Regions from separate parts of the Actinosynnema sp. NPDC023658 genome, predicted to be linked through region 2. Evidence: riboswitches for the same ligand, from Rfam matches in the RefSeq annotation. Region 2 holds a riboswitch; the other holds the start of a gene.
The links. A riboswitch is a leader RNA that binds a small molecule or an ion and turns the genes downstream of it on or off. The one in region 2 is predicted to bind glycine.
Positions count from the first base shown of each region.

Region 1 (6,861 bases), on a different contig from region 2:
ATCGCGGTGGCGTCGGTGGCGGGCATCGAGGCGGCGGTGGACCTCACCCTGGCCTACGTCAAGGACCGCACGGCGTTCGGCCGGGAGCTGATCAAGTTCCAGAACACCCGGTTCAAGCTGGCCGAGTGCGCCACCGAGGCGCGCGTGACCAGGGCGTTCGTCGACCAGTGCGTGCAGGACCACCTGGAGGGCCGGCTGGACGTGCCCACCGCGGCCATGGCCAAGTGGTGGTCCACCGAACGGCTCTGCCAGGTGGTCGACGAGTGCGTGCAGCTGTTCGGCGGCTACGGCTACATGACGGAGTACCCGATCGCGCGCGCGTGGGCGGACGCGCGCGTGCAGAAGATCTACGGGGGCACGAACGAGATCATGAAGGAAATCATCGCGAGGTCCCTCTAGTGCCGGGGCCGCTGGAGGGGCTGAAGGTCGTCGAGCTGGCCGGGCTCGCGCCGGGGCCGTTCGGCTGCATGGTGCTGGCCGACCTGGGCGCGTCGGTGGTCCGGGTGGACCGGGTAGGTGGCACGCCCGGTTCGACCAGCGCAGGGGTGCCGCTGCTGGGGCGCGGGCGGCGGTCGATCGGCGTGGACGTGCGCCGACCCGAGGGCGCCGAGCTGGTGCTCCGGCTGGTCGCGGAGTCGGACGTGCTGGTCGAGGGCTACCGGCCGGGCGTGGTGGAGCGGCTGGGCATCGGCCCGGCGCAGTGCCTGGCCCGCAACCCGCGGCTGGTCTACGGGCGGATGACCGGGTGGGGCCAGGACGGGCCGCTGGCCGACCGCGCCGGGCACGACATCAACTACATCGCGGTGGCGGGCGCGCTGGAGCCGATCGGCCGGGCGGGTGCGCCGCCGACCGTGCCGCTCAACCTCATCGGTGACTTCGGCGGCGGCGGGCTGCTGCTGGCGATGGGCGTGCTGGCGGCGCTCTACGAGCGGGAGCGGTCCGGGCGCGGGCAGGTGGTGGACGCGGCCATGGTCGACGGCGCCGCGCTGCTGACGACGTTCGTGCACGGGATGTCGTCGATGGGCGCCTGGCCCGGCGGCCGCGGGGAGAACCTGCTGGACGGCGGTGCGCCGTTCTACGACGTCTACGAGGCGGCGGACGGCCGGTTCGTCAGCGTCGGGGCGCTGGAGGAGAAGTTCTACGACGAGCTGCTCGCGGTGCTCGGGCTGGCCGACGCCGGGCTGCCGGGGCGGCACGACCCGGCCAACTGGCCGGAGCTGCGGTCCCGCATCGCCGCGGCGGTCGCCACCCGGACGAGGGACGAGTGGGCGGCGCTGGCCGAGGGGACCGACGCGTGCCTCGCGCCCGTGCTGGCACCGGGCGAGGCGCCCGCGCACGTGCACAACGCGCGGCGGGGGACGTTCGTCGAGGTGGGCGGGGTGGCGCAGCCGGCGCCCGCGCCCCGGTTCGGTCGGACTCCCGCCGGGACACCGGGCCCGCCGCCCGCGGTGGGGGAGCACACGGCCGAGGTGCTGGCCGAGCTGGGACTGGGGCCGGACGAGGTGGCCGGGCTGCGGCGGGCCGGGGTGGTCGGCTGAGCCGTCGCGCCCCGCGTGATCCGCCTCGCGTCGACGGGCCCAGGTGGACAGGGCCGGGTGGACGGGGCCGGGCGAACGGGGACCGGGTGCACCGGCTCGGGTGAACTTCGGGTGAACCGGCTGGGTGTGAACGGGCCCGCGCGTGATCGAAAAGAGGGCGCGAGAAATCACCTGATGGGGTACTGGAAATGAGTGGCGGCCGACATCGGCCTTTGTCACGCTCGGTGCGTGCTCCGGCGCAATCAGGTGATGGGCTGTGAAGGATGACGGTGTCGCTGCACCTCGGTGTCCGTGCCAGGGGGGTGGGCGAGTGCCCGTACCTTGGTGATCGGCGGGACCGCAGGTCCCCTTGATCGTCCGATCGGGTGACAGCAGGCAGGGTTCAAGCATGTCTGCGTGGCCGATCCTGCGACCGGTCGAGCGATGGCGGCGGGTTCGATCGTCATCGTCCGGGTGAATGGGGGACCATGACGGTCGACACGACCGGAGCGGCGCTCGGCCGCCCTGCCCAGTGACACGGACGGAGACCGATCAGTGAACGTCAAGAAGGTGGTGACACTGGCGGCGGTCGCGCTGGTGCTGTTCCTCCTGATCACCCGGCCGAACGAGTCCGCCGAGGCGGTGCGGACCGCGCTCGGGTGGCTGCAGTCCGGCGCGGAGTCGATCATCACCTTCGTCCGCAGCCTCTTCGGCTAGGGGCGCCGGGCCGACCCCGCCGAACTCCGCTCAATGCGGTCACGAGGGGTGACCATGCACCCTGGCGGTTGCACCGTACGGGTGGAATGAGGGCTATAACGCCCTGGTAACAGGGTTTTGGACAAACCAGGGTCTAGCGGTTGTCGTTAGCCGCTAATACGGTGCGTCGCATTGGCTGATCTTCGACCGATGAGGAGGCAGAATGGTCGAGGACTCCGGAGTCGACGAGCTGTTGCGGCAGTGGGCGGCTGAGCGCTCGGACGACGCCGAGCTGCAGGAGGTGAACCGGATCAAGGACGCGTGGCTCGCGGAAGCCCCGCCGTCCGCGCCGGGGATCCCGGTGCAGCGGGCGAATGGCGGTCCCCGCGGCCTGGTGAAGGTCGAGTCCGCGGATCCGGCGTACGTGACGGCGATGCGGAAGCGGGCGCCCGAGGTGCCCGAGGTCCTGCTCGCGGCCGCCGCCAGCTACTGGCAGCTGGTGGGCGACCTGTCCGAGGCGGAGCTGTGGTGGGACGCGGGCATCAGCCCGTTGGACCAGCGCGCTCTGGACTACCGGGCGGCCGGGCTCACGCCCGCCGACCTCGGTCGTCGCCTCGGCCCGATGACGGTGCTCCAGCACCTGCGTCGGGGTAGCGCGGCGGCCTGGTGCGTGGCCAGGTTGCAGAGGCAACGCCGGGACGGCGTGGCCTAGGTCCGACGAAGTCGGGGCGGGCTCCTGCGGTCGAGGAGCCCACGCCTTGAGGGGCGGGCTCCTGCGCGGGGAGCCCCAGCCCGCGGGAACGCACGAAGTACTCTTGAGCCGTGCGACGCCTCATCACCCCCAAGCGGCTGGCCGTCGCGGCCCTCTGCGTGGCGTCGCTGGTCGTGTGCTGCGGCCTGGCCTACTGGCAGTGGGAGCGCTTCTCCGAGGCCGGTGGCACGTTCCAGAACCTCGGTTACGTCTTCCAGTGGCCGCTGTTCGGCCTCTTCCCCGCGTTCGTGGTGTGGCGCATGGTCAGGCTGGAGTCGCGCCGCAAGGCCGAGGCCGCCACGTCCGGGACCGCGCCGCACGCCGCCCCCGACGCTCCACCGCACGCCGCTCCCGAGCCTGCGCCGCACGTCGCAACCGACGTTGCGCCGCACGCCGCTCCCGGTGCCGACGAGGTCGCCCCGGAGCCGGTGGCCGTGCCGTCGCAGCCGGTCGTTACCGTTGAGCCCGTCAGAGCACCCGCGGCGGACGACGAGGACGAGGAGCTGGCGGCCTACAACCGCATGCTCGCCGCCCTCCACGCGCGGGACCAGCGGTGAAGCGAAGGTAGGGCGATGAGCGGCGCGTTGAGCAGGTTCCGGTTCATGGCTTACGTGGTCGGTGTCGGCCTCCTGCTGCTCGTGGTCGCCATGATCGCCAAGTACGCGGGCGGCAACGCGGGCATGGTGCGGGTCGTCGGCCCGGTGCACGGCTTCCTCTACGCGGTCTACCTGGTGCTCACCGTCGACCTCGCGCTCAAGGCCCGCTGGTCGATCAAGGGGACCGTCCTGGTGCTGCTCGCGGGCACGATCCCGTTCGTGTCGTTCTACGCCGAGCGCAAGGTGGTCGAGAGCGTCCGGGCCGAGAAGGGCCTGTGACCGGGGTTGACCCCGCCCGCCGGGCACCCCTAGCGTCTGGCGGTACCAACTGAACACGGCCGTCGATGTCGCGCGGGAGAGTCCCCGATCGGGGCGCCGAAGGAGCAACTCCTCCCCGGAATCTCTCAGGCACAGCTACCGCGCGACGAAGGCAACTCTGGAAAGCAGGCGTGCCCGGTGCGCCTCGCCCACGGTGCAAGCCGCCCTCACCCGGTGGCGAAGCTCTCAGGCTCATGACAGAGGGGGAGGCTCTCTCGACGAGGAGTCTCCGGTGGACCGTGTCATCCTTCACCCGTGTAGTTCCCGGACTGGCCAGCGCCCGCCGACCCGACCGGTCGGCCCCGCCGCCACGTCCGCACCCAGGGAGGACCCCGCCTGATGGAAAGCCGCCGCACGCCCCTGCACGCCGAGCACGAGGCGCTGGGGGCCATGTTCACCGACTTCGCGGGCTGGCGGATGCCGCTGCGCTACGACAGCGAGCTGGCCGAGCACCACGCGGTGCGCACGTCGGCGGGCCTGTTCGACCTGACCCACATGGGTGAGATCGTGCTCACCGGCCCGGAGGCGGGCGCCGCGCTCGACCACGCCCTCGTCGGCCACGCGTCCGCGATCGGCGTCGGCCGCGCCCGCTACACGATGATCTGCGAGGCAGACGGCGGCGTCATCGACGACCTGATCGTGTACCGCCTCGACCCCGCCGCGCCCTCCGCTGGGGAACGCACGTCGGCCGATTCCAACGCGCCCTCCGCTGGGGAACGCACGTCGGCCGATTCCAATGCGCCCTCCGCTGGGGAACGCACGTCGGCCGGCGACGCCGAGTACCTGGTCGTCGCGAACGCCTCCAACGCCGCCGTGGTGCACGAGGCGCTGGTCGAGCGGGCCAAGGGCTTCGACACCTCGGTCGAGGACAGGTCCACCGACTACGCGCTGCTCGCCGTGCAGGGCCCGAAGGCCACCGCGATCCTCGCCGGCCTCACGCCCACCGACCTCGGCACCGTGAAGTACTACGCCTCCTACCCGACCGAGGTGGCGGGCAAGCCGGTGCTGCTGGCCCGCACCGGCTACACCGGCGAGGACGGCTTCGAGCTGTTCGTCGCGCCGGACGACGCCGCGCACGTCTGGCAGGCGCTGCTGGAGGCGGGCCGGCCGCACGACCTCAGGCCCGCGGGTCTCGGCTGCCGCGACACGCTCCGGCTGGAGGCGGGCATGCCGCTGTACGGCAACGAGCTGGGCCGCGACCGCACGCCGTTCCACGCGAACCTCGGCCGGGTGGTGAAGCTCGACAAGCCGGGCGACTTCGTCGGCCGCGACGCGCTGGCCGCCACCGCCGAGCAGGGCGTGGACCAGGTCCTGGTCGGCCTCAAGACCACCTCCCGCCGCGCGCCCCGGCACGGGTACCCGGTGCTGGACGCGGCGGGCGAGCGGATCGGTGAGGTGACCAGCGGCGCGTTGTCACCGACCCTCGGGTACTCGGTGGCGATGGCGTACGTCGCCGTCGGCAGCACCGAGCCCGGCACCGCGCTGTCGGTGGACGTCCGGGGCAAGCACGAGCCGGTCGAAGTCGTCGCACTGCCCTTCTACAAGCGAACCAGCTAAGGGAGAGACCCACACATGTCCGAGCACTTCAACACCTCCCTCGCGGAGTTCGACCCCGAGGTCGCGGACGCCGTCGCCGCCGAGCTGCACCGGCAGCAGAGCACGCTGGAGATGATCGCCTCGGAGAACTTCACGCCGGTGTCGGTGCTCCAGGCGCAGGGCTCGGTGCTGACGAACAAGTACGCCGAGGGCTACCCCGGCCGGCGCTACTACGGCGGCTGCGAGAACGTCGACGTCATCGAGCGGCTGGCGATCGAGCGGGTCAAGGCGCTGTTCGGCGCGGGCTTCGCCAACGTGCAGCCGCACTCGGGCGCGCAGGCCAACGCGTGCGCGATGTTCGCCCTGCTCCAGCCGGGCGACACGATCCTGGGCCTCGACCTCGCGCACGGCGGCCACCTCACCCACGGCATGCGGATCAACTTCTCCGGCAAGCTCTACAACGTGGTGCCCTACCACGTGTCGGAGTCCGACGGCCGGGTCGACATGGCCGAGGTCGAGCGGCTCGCGGTCGAGCACCGGCCGAAGCTGATCGTGGCCGGCTGGTCGGCCTACCCCCGTCAGCTCGACTTCGCGGAGTTCCGCCGGATCGCGGACGCCGTGGGCGCGTACCTGATGGTGGACATGGCGCACTTCGCCGGGCTGGTGGCGGCCGGGCTGCACCCGAGCCCGGTGCCGCACGCGCACGTCGTGACGACGACCACGCACAAGACGCTCGGCGGTCCGCGCGGCGGGGTGATCCTGACCAACGAGGCCGACCTGGCGAAGAAGATCAACTCGGCGGTGTTCCCCGGTCAGCAGGGCGGTCCGCTGGAGCACGTGATCGCGGGCAAGGCGGTGGCGTTCAAGCACGCCGCGTCGCCCGAGTTCGTCGACCGGCAGCGGCGCACGGTCGAGGGCGCGAAGATCCTCGCGGAGCGGCTGTCGCAGCCCGACGCGGCGCAGGCGGGTGTGAAGGTGCTCACCGGCGGCACGGACGTGCACCTCGTGCTGGTCGACCTGGTGGCGTCCGAACTGGACGGCAAGCAGGCCGAGGACCGGCTGCACGAGGTCGGGATCACGGTCAACCGCAACGCGGTGCCGAACGACCCGCGCCCGCCGATGGTGACCTCCGGCCTGCGCGTCGGCACGCCCGCGCTGGCCACGCGCGGGTTCGGCCCGGCGGACTTCACCGAGGTGGCGGACATCATCGCGGCGGCGCTGCAGCCGTCGCCGGACCTGGCGGAGCTGCGGTCGCGGGTCGAGGTGCTGGCCGCCAAGCACCCGCTGTACCCGACGCTGTGACGCAGGCGCCTGTGACGCGAGCGACTGTGACGCGAGCGCCTGTGACGGACGCGCCTGTGAAGGGCGCCACGAAATAGGCGTGGCCCACCGGAGGTTGTCCCGAACGCCACACGCGTACGGGACAACCGAAAGAGGCACCATGACC
Region 1 covers NZ_JBFAAX010000100.1:6,325-13,185, forward strand. The annotation lists gene AB0G02_RS14365 (acyl-CoA dehydrogenase family protein) at 1-399, shown strand, start outside; gene AB0G02_RS14370 (CaiB/BaiF CoA-transferase family protein) at 399-1,538, shown strand; gene AB0G02_RS14375 (hypothetical protein) at 2,073-2,234, shown strand; gene AB0G02_RS14380 (helix-turn-helix transcriptional regulator) at 2,437-2,925, shown strand; gene AB0G02_RS14385 (hypothetical protein) at 3,036-3,521, shown strand; gene AB0G02_RS14390 (DUF3817 domain-containing protein) at 3,537-3,839, shown strand; glycine riboswitch at 3,903-3,990, shown strand; glycine riboswitch at 3,991-4,089, shown strand; gene gcvT (glycine cleavage system aminomethyltransferase GcvT) at 4,215-5,435, shown strand; gene glyA (serine hydroxymethyltransferase) at 5,451-6,716, shown strand; gene AB0G02_RS14405 (malonic semialdehyde reductase) at 6,856-6,861, shown strand, end outside.
Region 1: another riboswitch for glycine. It lies ahead of gcvT (glycine cleavage system aminomethyltransferase GcvT); the one in region 2 lies ahead of gcvP (aminomethyl-transferring glycine dehydrogenase).

Region 2 (7,492 bases):
CCGGCCGGCCTCCAGGGCCTGCTCGACCGACTCGAAGATGCTGAACACCTCACCCAGCCCGGTGGCGGCCAGGGGGCGGGTCACCGCGCGCTCCACCGCCACGACGCGGAACTCCGCGCCCCGGCGCTGCGCTTGCTGCGACGCCTCCACCAGCACCGCGAGCCCGGCCGAGCCGAGGAAGCTGACCCCGGACATGTCCAGCACCAGCGTCTCGCCGGCGTCGAGGTGCCGCAGCACGTCCGCCCTCAACTGGGGAGCCGTGAGCATGTCGACCTCACCGCTCACGGCGACCACGGCAACACCCTCGCCCGCGGTGCGGGCGACGAGCCCGAGCTGCCCGGCCCGGGGGCCACCGGCCGCGGCGGACTCGGCTCCGCTCGTCTCCACGACGTCCGGATCCTGAACCGTCACGAGGCACTCCTCTTCCGCTGTGAACCGCTGAATCGGGAAGCCCGGACGCGCGCACGTGCAGACGTGCGCGCAGCGCAGAGCAGCAGCGTGGCGGAAACAATCCCGCTAGCCGGACTTCCCGGCGCGGCTGTTGGCTCAACCGCTGCGCCACCCACCGTACGTAGCCCGTCGCGGCACCACAAGCGCGGTGGGCGGCGCCTGATCAGTGCCAGTGTAGTGCGCGATTCGGCGTGCGGTGGGTGACGGACGGTGAACGGTTTGGTACCGCTGGGACCGGTTACACCTCGGGAGAAGCGCTTCGGCGGCGTCCGGGCAACTCACCGACGAGACCGCCCGGCGGGCGCGACTGGGCACGAATGCGGAGGTGGTCCGGACCGCGGTCGCGCAGAATCGGGTGACGGGGATAACGCCGCGAGAGCCGTGAGCGACAACCCTGGTGGAGGGATTTCAGATGAGCACCAGAACGGAAACCGAGTCCGAGCCCGCGAAGCACAGGGCAGTGCGTGCCGTCACCGCGGTCGCGGCGCCGCTGCCCACAGCTCCCTGCAGCGTGGTCTGGAGCAAGGGCCACGCCTACGTGCTCGAAGGTTTCCGCGCCCGCTGGGTCGGCGTCGACGACCGGGGTCGTCCCCAAGCGCTCAGCGGTGACGAGCTGCAACGCCGCGGCTGGAGCCGCACCCGCTCGAACAACTGACCCTCGGACCTCGAACAACCGGACGATCCCGGACCTCGAACACCCGGACGAACGCCGGTCGACCCCGCCCACCCGAGCGGGTACGACCCGCACCGACCGTGCCGCGCCGGCACCGCGCGTCGACCACCGCCGGACACCGCGAGCCCCTTCGACGGGCCACCGCGGGTCCTCCGGCCACGTCGCACCGCGAGTCGGCCACCGGGGCACGCCGGGCGGCCCTCTACAGTGCGGACGTGTCGCACGATCCAGCCGACCGGCTGCTGACCATCCCGAACGCGCTGAGCGTGTTGCGGCTGCTCGGCGTGCCCCTGTTCCTGTACCTGCTGCTCGTGCCCCACGCCGACGGCTGGGCGCTGGTCGTGCTGGTCGCGGCGGGCCTGTCCGACTGGCTCGACGGCAAGGTCGCCCGCTGGCTCGACCAGGCCAGCAGGCTCGGCGCGCTGCTCGACCCGGCCGCCGACCGGCTCTACATCCTCGCCACGCTGCTCGCGTTCGTCGTGCGCGGCATCGTGCCCTGGTGGGTGGCTGTGGTGCTGGTCGGCCGCGAGGTCGTCGTCGGCGTGTGCCTGCCCGTGCTCCGGAGTCGCGGCTACGGCCCGTTCGAGGTGAACTACCTGGGCAAGGCGGCGACGTTCAACCTGCTGTACGCGTTCCCCATGCTCCTGCTCGCCCAGGGCACCTCCACCGCCGCGCAGGTCGCCCGGCCCGTGGCGTACGCGTTCATGGTCTGGGGCGGGGCCTTGTACCTGTGGTCGGGGGTGCTGTACGTCTACCAGTTCACCCTCGCGATGCGTCGACGGCCGGGGGTCGCGCCGGCCTGAACGCCGACGTGGGAAGATCCGGCAGCGAAGATCCACCGTCACTGAAGGAGCACACCGCGGTGATTCCCGAGGAGCTCAAGTACACCGAGGAACATGAGTGGGTGCTGCGCACAGGTGAGGACACCGTGCGCGTGGGCATCACCGACTACGCCCAGGAGCAGCTCGGCGACGTCGTGTTCGTCCAGCTGCCCGAGCTCGGCGAGCAGGTCGCGGCCGGTCAGACCCTCGGCGAGGTGGAGTCCACCAAGAGCGTGTCCGACATCTACGCGCCGCTCGCCGGTGAGGTCGTCGCGCGCAACGACTCGCTGGACCAGCAGCCCGACCTGGTGAACACGGACCCGTACGGCGAGGGTTGGATGGTGGAGCTGCGGCTGGACGACCCGACCGCGGTCGACGACCTGCTCGACGCCGCCGCGTACCAGGAGCTGGCGGCGCAGGGGTGACGTCGATCTTCCGGCGGCTCTTCGGTCGGTGGGGGAGCCGCCCCTCAGACAAGGGTTCGGGCACGATAGGTTCTAGCGGTCTCGAGAGTTCCAGCAGCAGGAGGAGAGCTCAGGTGAGCACGAACGACGGGCCAGGCGTTCCGCCCGAGCAGTCCCCGGAGCGGACCTCCGTCTTCCGGGCCGACTTCCTCGCCGAGGTCGAGGGCGCCGAGGCGCCCGCCCAGGAGCCGGCCGTCGCGGGTGTCGACGCGCTGCCCGCCGGATCGGCTCTGCTCGTGGTCAAGCGCGGCCCCAACGCGGGGTCGAGGTTCCTGCTGGACCGCGACACGACCAGCGCGGGGCGGCACCCCGACAGCGACATCTTCCTCGACGACGTGACGGTCTCCCGCCGCCACGCCGAGTTCCGCCGTGAAGGCGGCGAGTTCGTGGTCATCGACGTGGGCAGCCTCAACGGCACCTACGTCAACCGCGAGCCCGTCGACCAGGCGGTGCTGGCGAACGGCGACGAGGTGCAGATCGGCAAGTTCCGCCTGGTGTTCCTGACCGGTCCGGGCGCCGGGGGCCAGGGGGCCTGAGCGATGGGGCTCCGGTGACGGCGGCCGGGCGGCCACGCGGGGGGTTGAGCATCGGGGCGGTGCTGGCGCAGCTGCGACCCGACTTCCCCGACGTCACCATCTCCAAGATCCGATTCCTGGAGTCGGAGGGGTTGGTCCGCCCGGCGCGCACGGCCTCCGGGTACCGGCAGTTCACGTCCGCGGACGTGGACCGCCTGCGGTACGTGCTGTCCGCCCAACGCGACCGGTACCTGCCGCTGAAGGTCATCAAGGAGCAGCTGGAGGCGGCCGACCACGGCGCGTCCAAGGCGTTGCGCGCGGCCGACCTCGCCCCGCCCGCCGGGCACCGCGTCACCCGCGAGGACCTGCTGGCGCGGGCCGGCGTCGAGCCCGGTGTGCTGGCGGACCTGGAGCGGCACGGCCTGATCAGGGCCGGTGCGGGCGGGTTGTACGACCACGAGGCGGTGCAGATCGCGTCGACCGTGCGGGCGATGGTCGAGCACGGGGTGCCGGCGCACCACCTGCACCCGTTCCGCGCCGCCGCCGACCACGACGTAGGGCTGGTCGAGCAGGTCGTCGGCGCGGCGGACCGGCAACGCGACCGGGCCGGTGCGGACGACGTCGTGCGGGAAGTGGCGGCGCTCTCGGTCACCCTGCACGCACTGCTGGTGAAGGTGGGTCTGCGCGACGTGGTCGGCCGCCCTGTTTCGCCCAGGTGAACGCGTGTCCGCATCGTGATCGGAAGCGCGCGGGATCGTGATGGGAAGCCGGCGGGCGGTTGCGCACTGAGCCCGCTTGGCGGGTAGCGTCGAAACTGTACGTGGGGGATCCTCGTGAGGTAGCGGGGACGCCAGAATTTCAGCGCGCTGAGGGAGGCGAGACCCGATGAGCGAAATGCGCGTCGTCGGCGTGCGGGTGGAACTGCCCGCCAACCAGCCGATCCTGCTGCTGCGTGAAACCGAGGGCGAACGGTACCTGCCGATCTGGATCGGATCGGTCGAGGCCACGGCGATCGCGTTGGAGCAGCAAGGTGTCCGTCCTGCCCGGCCGTTGACGCACGACTTGCTCAAGGACGTCATCGGGGCCCTCGGCAGGCAGTTGGAGCAGGTGCGGATCACGGACCTGCAGGAGGGCACGTACTTCGCGGAACTCGTGTTCGACGGCGACATCCGGGTGTCGGCGCGGCCCAGCGACTCCGTGGCGCTGGCCCTGAGGATCGGCGTGCCGATCCACGCCGAGGAGTCCGTGCTGGCGGAGGCGGGCCTCATCATCCCGGACGAGCAGGAGGACGAGGTCGAGAAGTTCCGCGAGTTCCTCGACTCGGTGTCCCCGGAAGACTTCCGCGGCGCCGACACGTAGGCCGCGGGCACTCGGGTCTCGACACGTGCCGCCCCGCACTCAGCCGCCTCGCAGCGGCCGAGCGCGGTACGCGACCAGGCCACCCACCGGCTGCCGGTCGGTGTGGTGCGCCCAGACCGTGCCGGTCGAACTTCGTCGCGGTGGGGCCGGTAGGCGTCGCGTCTTCACGTAGTCCGGGCTGCTTCTGAGCCGCGCTGGTAGCCACGCTCCTCCACGGGTCCATCCAGCACTGTCCACCTCGCGCCGTCCACACCCGAGCCAAGCCCCGCATCGCGCGCTGCCCGGCCGCGCGTCGCCACAGGCCTCCGCCCCCTGCACCGCTGGACCGCTGATCCGGCGCGCTCCATCCCGCCGCACCCTCACTCGCCACACACCCGCGCTCTCCGCGCGCCTCCGCTGCCGCTGCCCGCTCGCCGCCCGCCCGCCTCTGCTACCCGCTCGCGAGCCACCGCCCGCCCGCTGCCGCCACCCATCCACGCCACCCGCCAGCGCTCCCGTTGCCAGCCTGCGGCCCCGCTGGCCCGCTTACCGCCTGCGGCCTCACTCGCGGCCCCGCCTGTGGCCCTTCCTGCCCGCCCGGGGGTCCTGTCGCCCGTGTGTCCGGCGGCTGCCTGTGGACAACTAGGGCAGGCGCGGTGGGGGTGTGGACAAGCGGGTCGGGTGCTTGACAAAGGTCGGCACTTGCGAAGGGCCGGGACGGCGGTCGGGCGCCGGGGACGGCCCTTCGCAAGTGTGTGCGGTGCGTTGTGGATCAACCCCGCGTGCCACCTCCGGGTGTCACAAGTTCGGATTACACAACGTCAACATCGTTCGGCTAAACGATCACTAAACGTCATCCGAATGGCTTACGCCGGGCGACTCTCTCAACCTCAACCTCACGTTGAGGCCAGACACGCCCCGCGCGTCGCGTTGACCTGCCCCCTAGGCGGTCTTACCGTCGAACTCAGGTGAATTGCCACGGTGTTATTCGGGCACCGCGGCGGCTTCACGTTGGTCGCCGGTCGTCGTGACCGGACCGAGGGGAGGCAGGCGTGGTCGAGGAAGCGCCCATCCGGGCCGGATCCGGTGAACAGGGTGAACTGTTCCCGGACTCCTCGCTGCCGGACGAACTGGTCGGGTACCGCGGCCCCGCCGCGTGCCAGATCGCGGGCATCACCTACCGCCAGCTGGACTACTGGGCGCGCACGGGGTTGGTCAACCCGACGATAAGGAGTGCCCAGGGCTCAGGCAGCCAGCGGCTCTACTCGTTCAAGGACATCCTCGTCCTCAAGGTCGTCAAGAGACTGCTGGACACCGGCGTCTCGCTGCAGAACATCCGGGTCGCGGTCGACCACCTGCGCCGCCGCGGCGTGCAGGACCTGGCCCGGATCACGCTCTTCAGCGACGGGACGACGGTCTACGAGTGCACGTCCCCGGAGGAGGTGGTCGACCTGCTGCAGGGCGGCCAAGGGGTGTTCGGCATCGCGGTCAGCGGCGCGATGCGGGAGATCAGCGGCACGATCCACGACTTCCCCGCCGAACGCGCTGACGGGGCCGAGATCGTGGAGCCGTCCGACGACGAGCTGTCCCGCCGCCGCCGCACCCGGGCCATCGGCTGAGGCGGACGAGAGAGGCCACCGGAGGGTCGGAAGCGGCCCGAGGCCCACGGCGAGCGACCGGAGACCGACTGCGAGCGACCGACTGCGAGCGACCGGCGGCGGGCAGGCGGCGTACCGGGCACTGAGATCCACGTCGCGCGACGGCATTGCCCGCACGTCCAGCGGGTAGTCTTTCGCGCGTAGTCGCTTTATCCCGCGCGGGAGAGTCCGAGCCAGCCTCGGCGCCGAAGGAGCAAATCCTCCCCGGAACCTCTCAGGTGCAAAGGACCGCGCGGGTGAGACGCCTCTGGAAAGCGGGTCGGGCACAACCGGCCGACCCCGCCGACGGTGCAAGCCCGCCAGCCGGGTGAAGCTCTCAGGCGCCCGACGTCGGGCGGAAGACAGAGGGGGAGGGCAACGGCAGAAGTCTGTCCGGAGCCCTGGAGGCCAGCACCGATGACGCAGGACCGCATCCCCCTCGCCGCACTCGAGCACGGCACCCCGTTCGCCGACCGGCACGTGGGCCCGCGGCCCGCGGAGCTGGCCCGCATCCTCGACGTGATCGGTGTCGGCTCGCTGGAGGAGCTCGCGCAGCACGGTATCCCCGAGTCGATCCGCGAGCGCGACCTGGTGCTGGACCTGCCCGCGCCCGCCACCGAGACCGAGGCGCTGGCCGAGCTGCGCGCCCTGGCGGCGCAGAACCGCCCGATGACGCAGATGATCGGCCTCGGCTACTACGGCACGACGACCCCGCCGGTGATCCGCCGCAACGTGCTGGAGAACCCGGCCTGGTACACGGCGTACACGCCGTACCAGCCGGAGATCTCCCAGGGCAGGCTCGAAGCGCTGCTGAACTTCCAGACCGTCGTGGGCGACCTGACCTGCCTGCCGCTGGCCAACGCCTCGATGCTGGACGAGTCCACCGCCGCCGCCGAGGCGATGACGCTGGTCCGCCGGGCGGGTCGGTCCAAGTCGGACAAGTTCGTCGTGGACGCGGACACGCTGCCGCAGACGCTGGCCGTCATCGAGACGCGTGCCGAGCCGCTGGGCATCGAGATCGTCACCGCCGACCTGTCGCAGGGCATCGAGGGCCTCGGCCTGGGCGGCGACTTCTTCGGCGTGCTGCTGTCCTACCCCGGCGCGTCCGGTGTGGTCCGCGACCACGCGGCGGTGATCGAGGAGGTCCACAAGGCGGGCGCGCAGGTCGTCGTCGCGGCCGACCTGCTGTCGTTGACGCTGCTGCGCCCGCCCGGCGAGATCGGCGCGGACGTCGTCGTCGGCACCACCCAGCGGTTCGGCGTGCCGGTCGGGTTCGGCGGGCCGCACGCCGGGTACATGGCGGTGCGCCAGGGCCTCGAACGGCAGCTGCCGGGACGGCTCGTCGGCGTGTCGGTCGACGCGGACGGCTCGCTCGCCTACCGCCTCGCCCTCCAGACGCGGGAGCAGCACATCCGCCGGGAGAAGGCGACCAGCAACATCTGCACCGCGCAGGTCCTGCTCGCGGTGATCGCGTCGATGTACGCGGTGTACCACGGTCCGGAAGGGCTGAAGGCCATCGCGACCCGCGCGCACCGGATGGCGACCGTGCTGGCCGCCGGCCTGCTGGAGAACGGCGTCGAGGTCGTGCACGGCG
Region 2 covers NZ_JBFAAX010000219.1:141-7,632, forward strand. The annotation lists gene AB0G02_RS21380 (STAS domain-containing protein) at 1-411, opposite strand, end outside; gene AB0G02_RS21385 (hypothetical protein) at 863-1,105, shown strand; gene AB0G02_RS21390 (CDP-alcohol phosphatidyltransferase family protein) at 1,339-1,926, shown strand; gene gcvH (glycine cleavage system protein GcvH) at 1,986-2,369, shown strand; gene garA (glycogen accumulation regulator GarA) at 2,483-2,944, shown strand; gene AB0G02_RS21405 (MerR family transcriptional regulator) at 2,959-3,642, shown strand; gene AB0G02_RS21410 (bifunctional nuclease family protein) at 3,809-4,282, shown strand; gene AB0G02_RS21415 (MerR family transcriptional regulator) at 5,314-5,880, shown strand; glycine riboswitch at 6,069-6,160, shown strand; gene gcvP (aminomethyl-transferring glycine dehydrogenase) at 6,316-7,492, shown strand, end outside.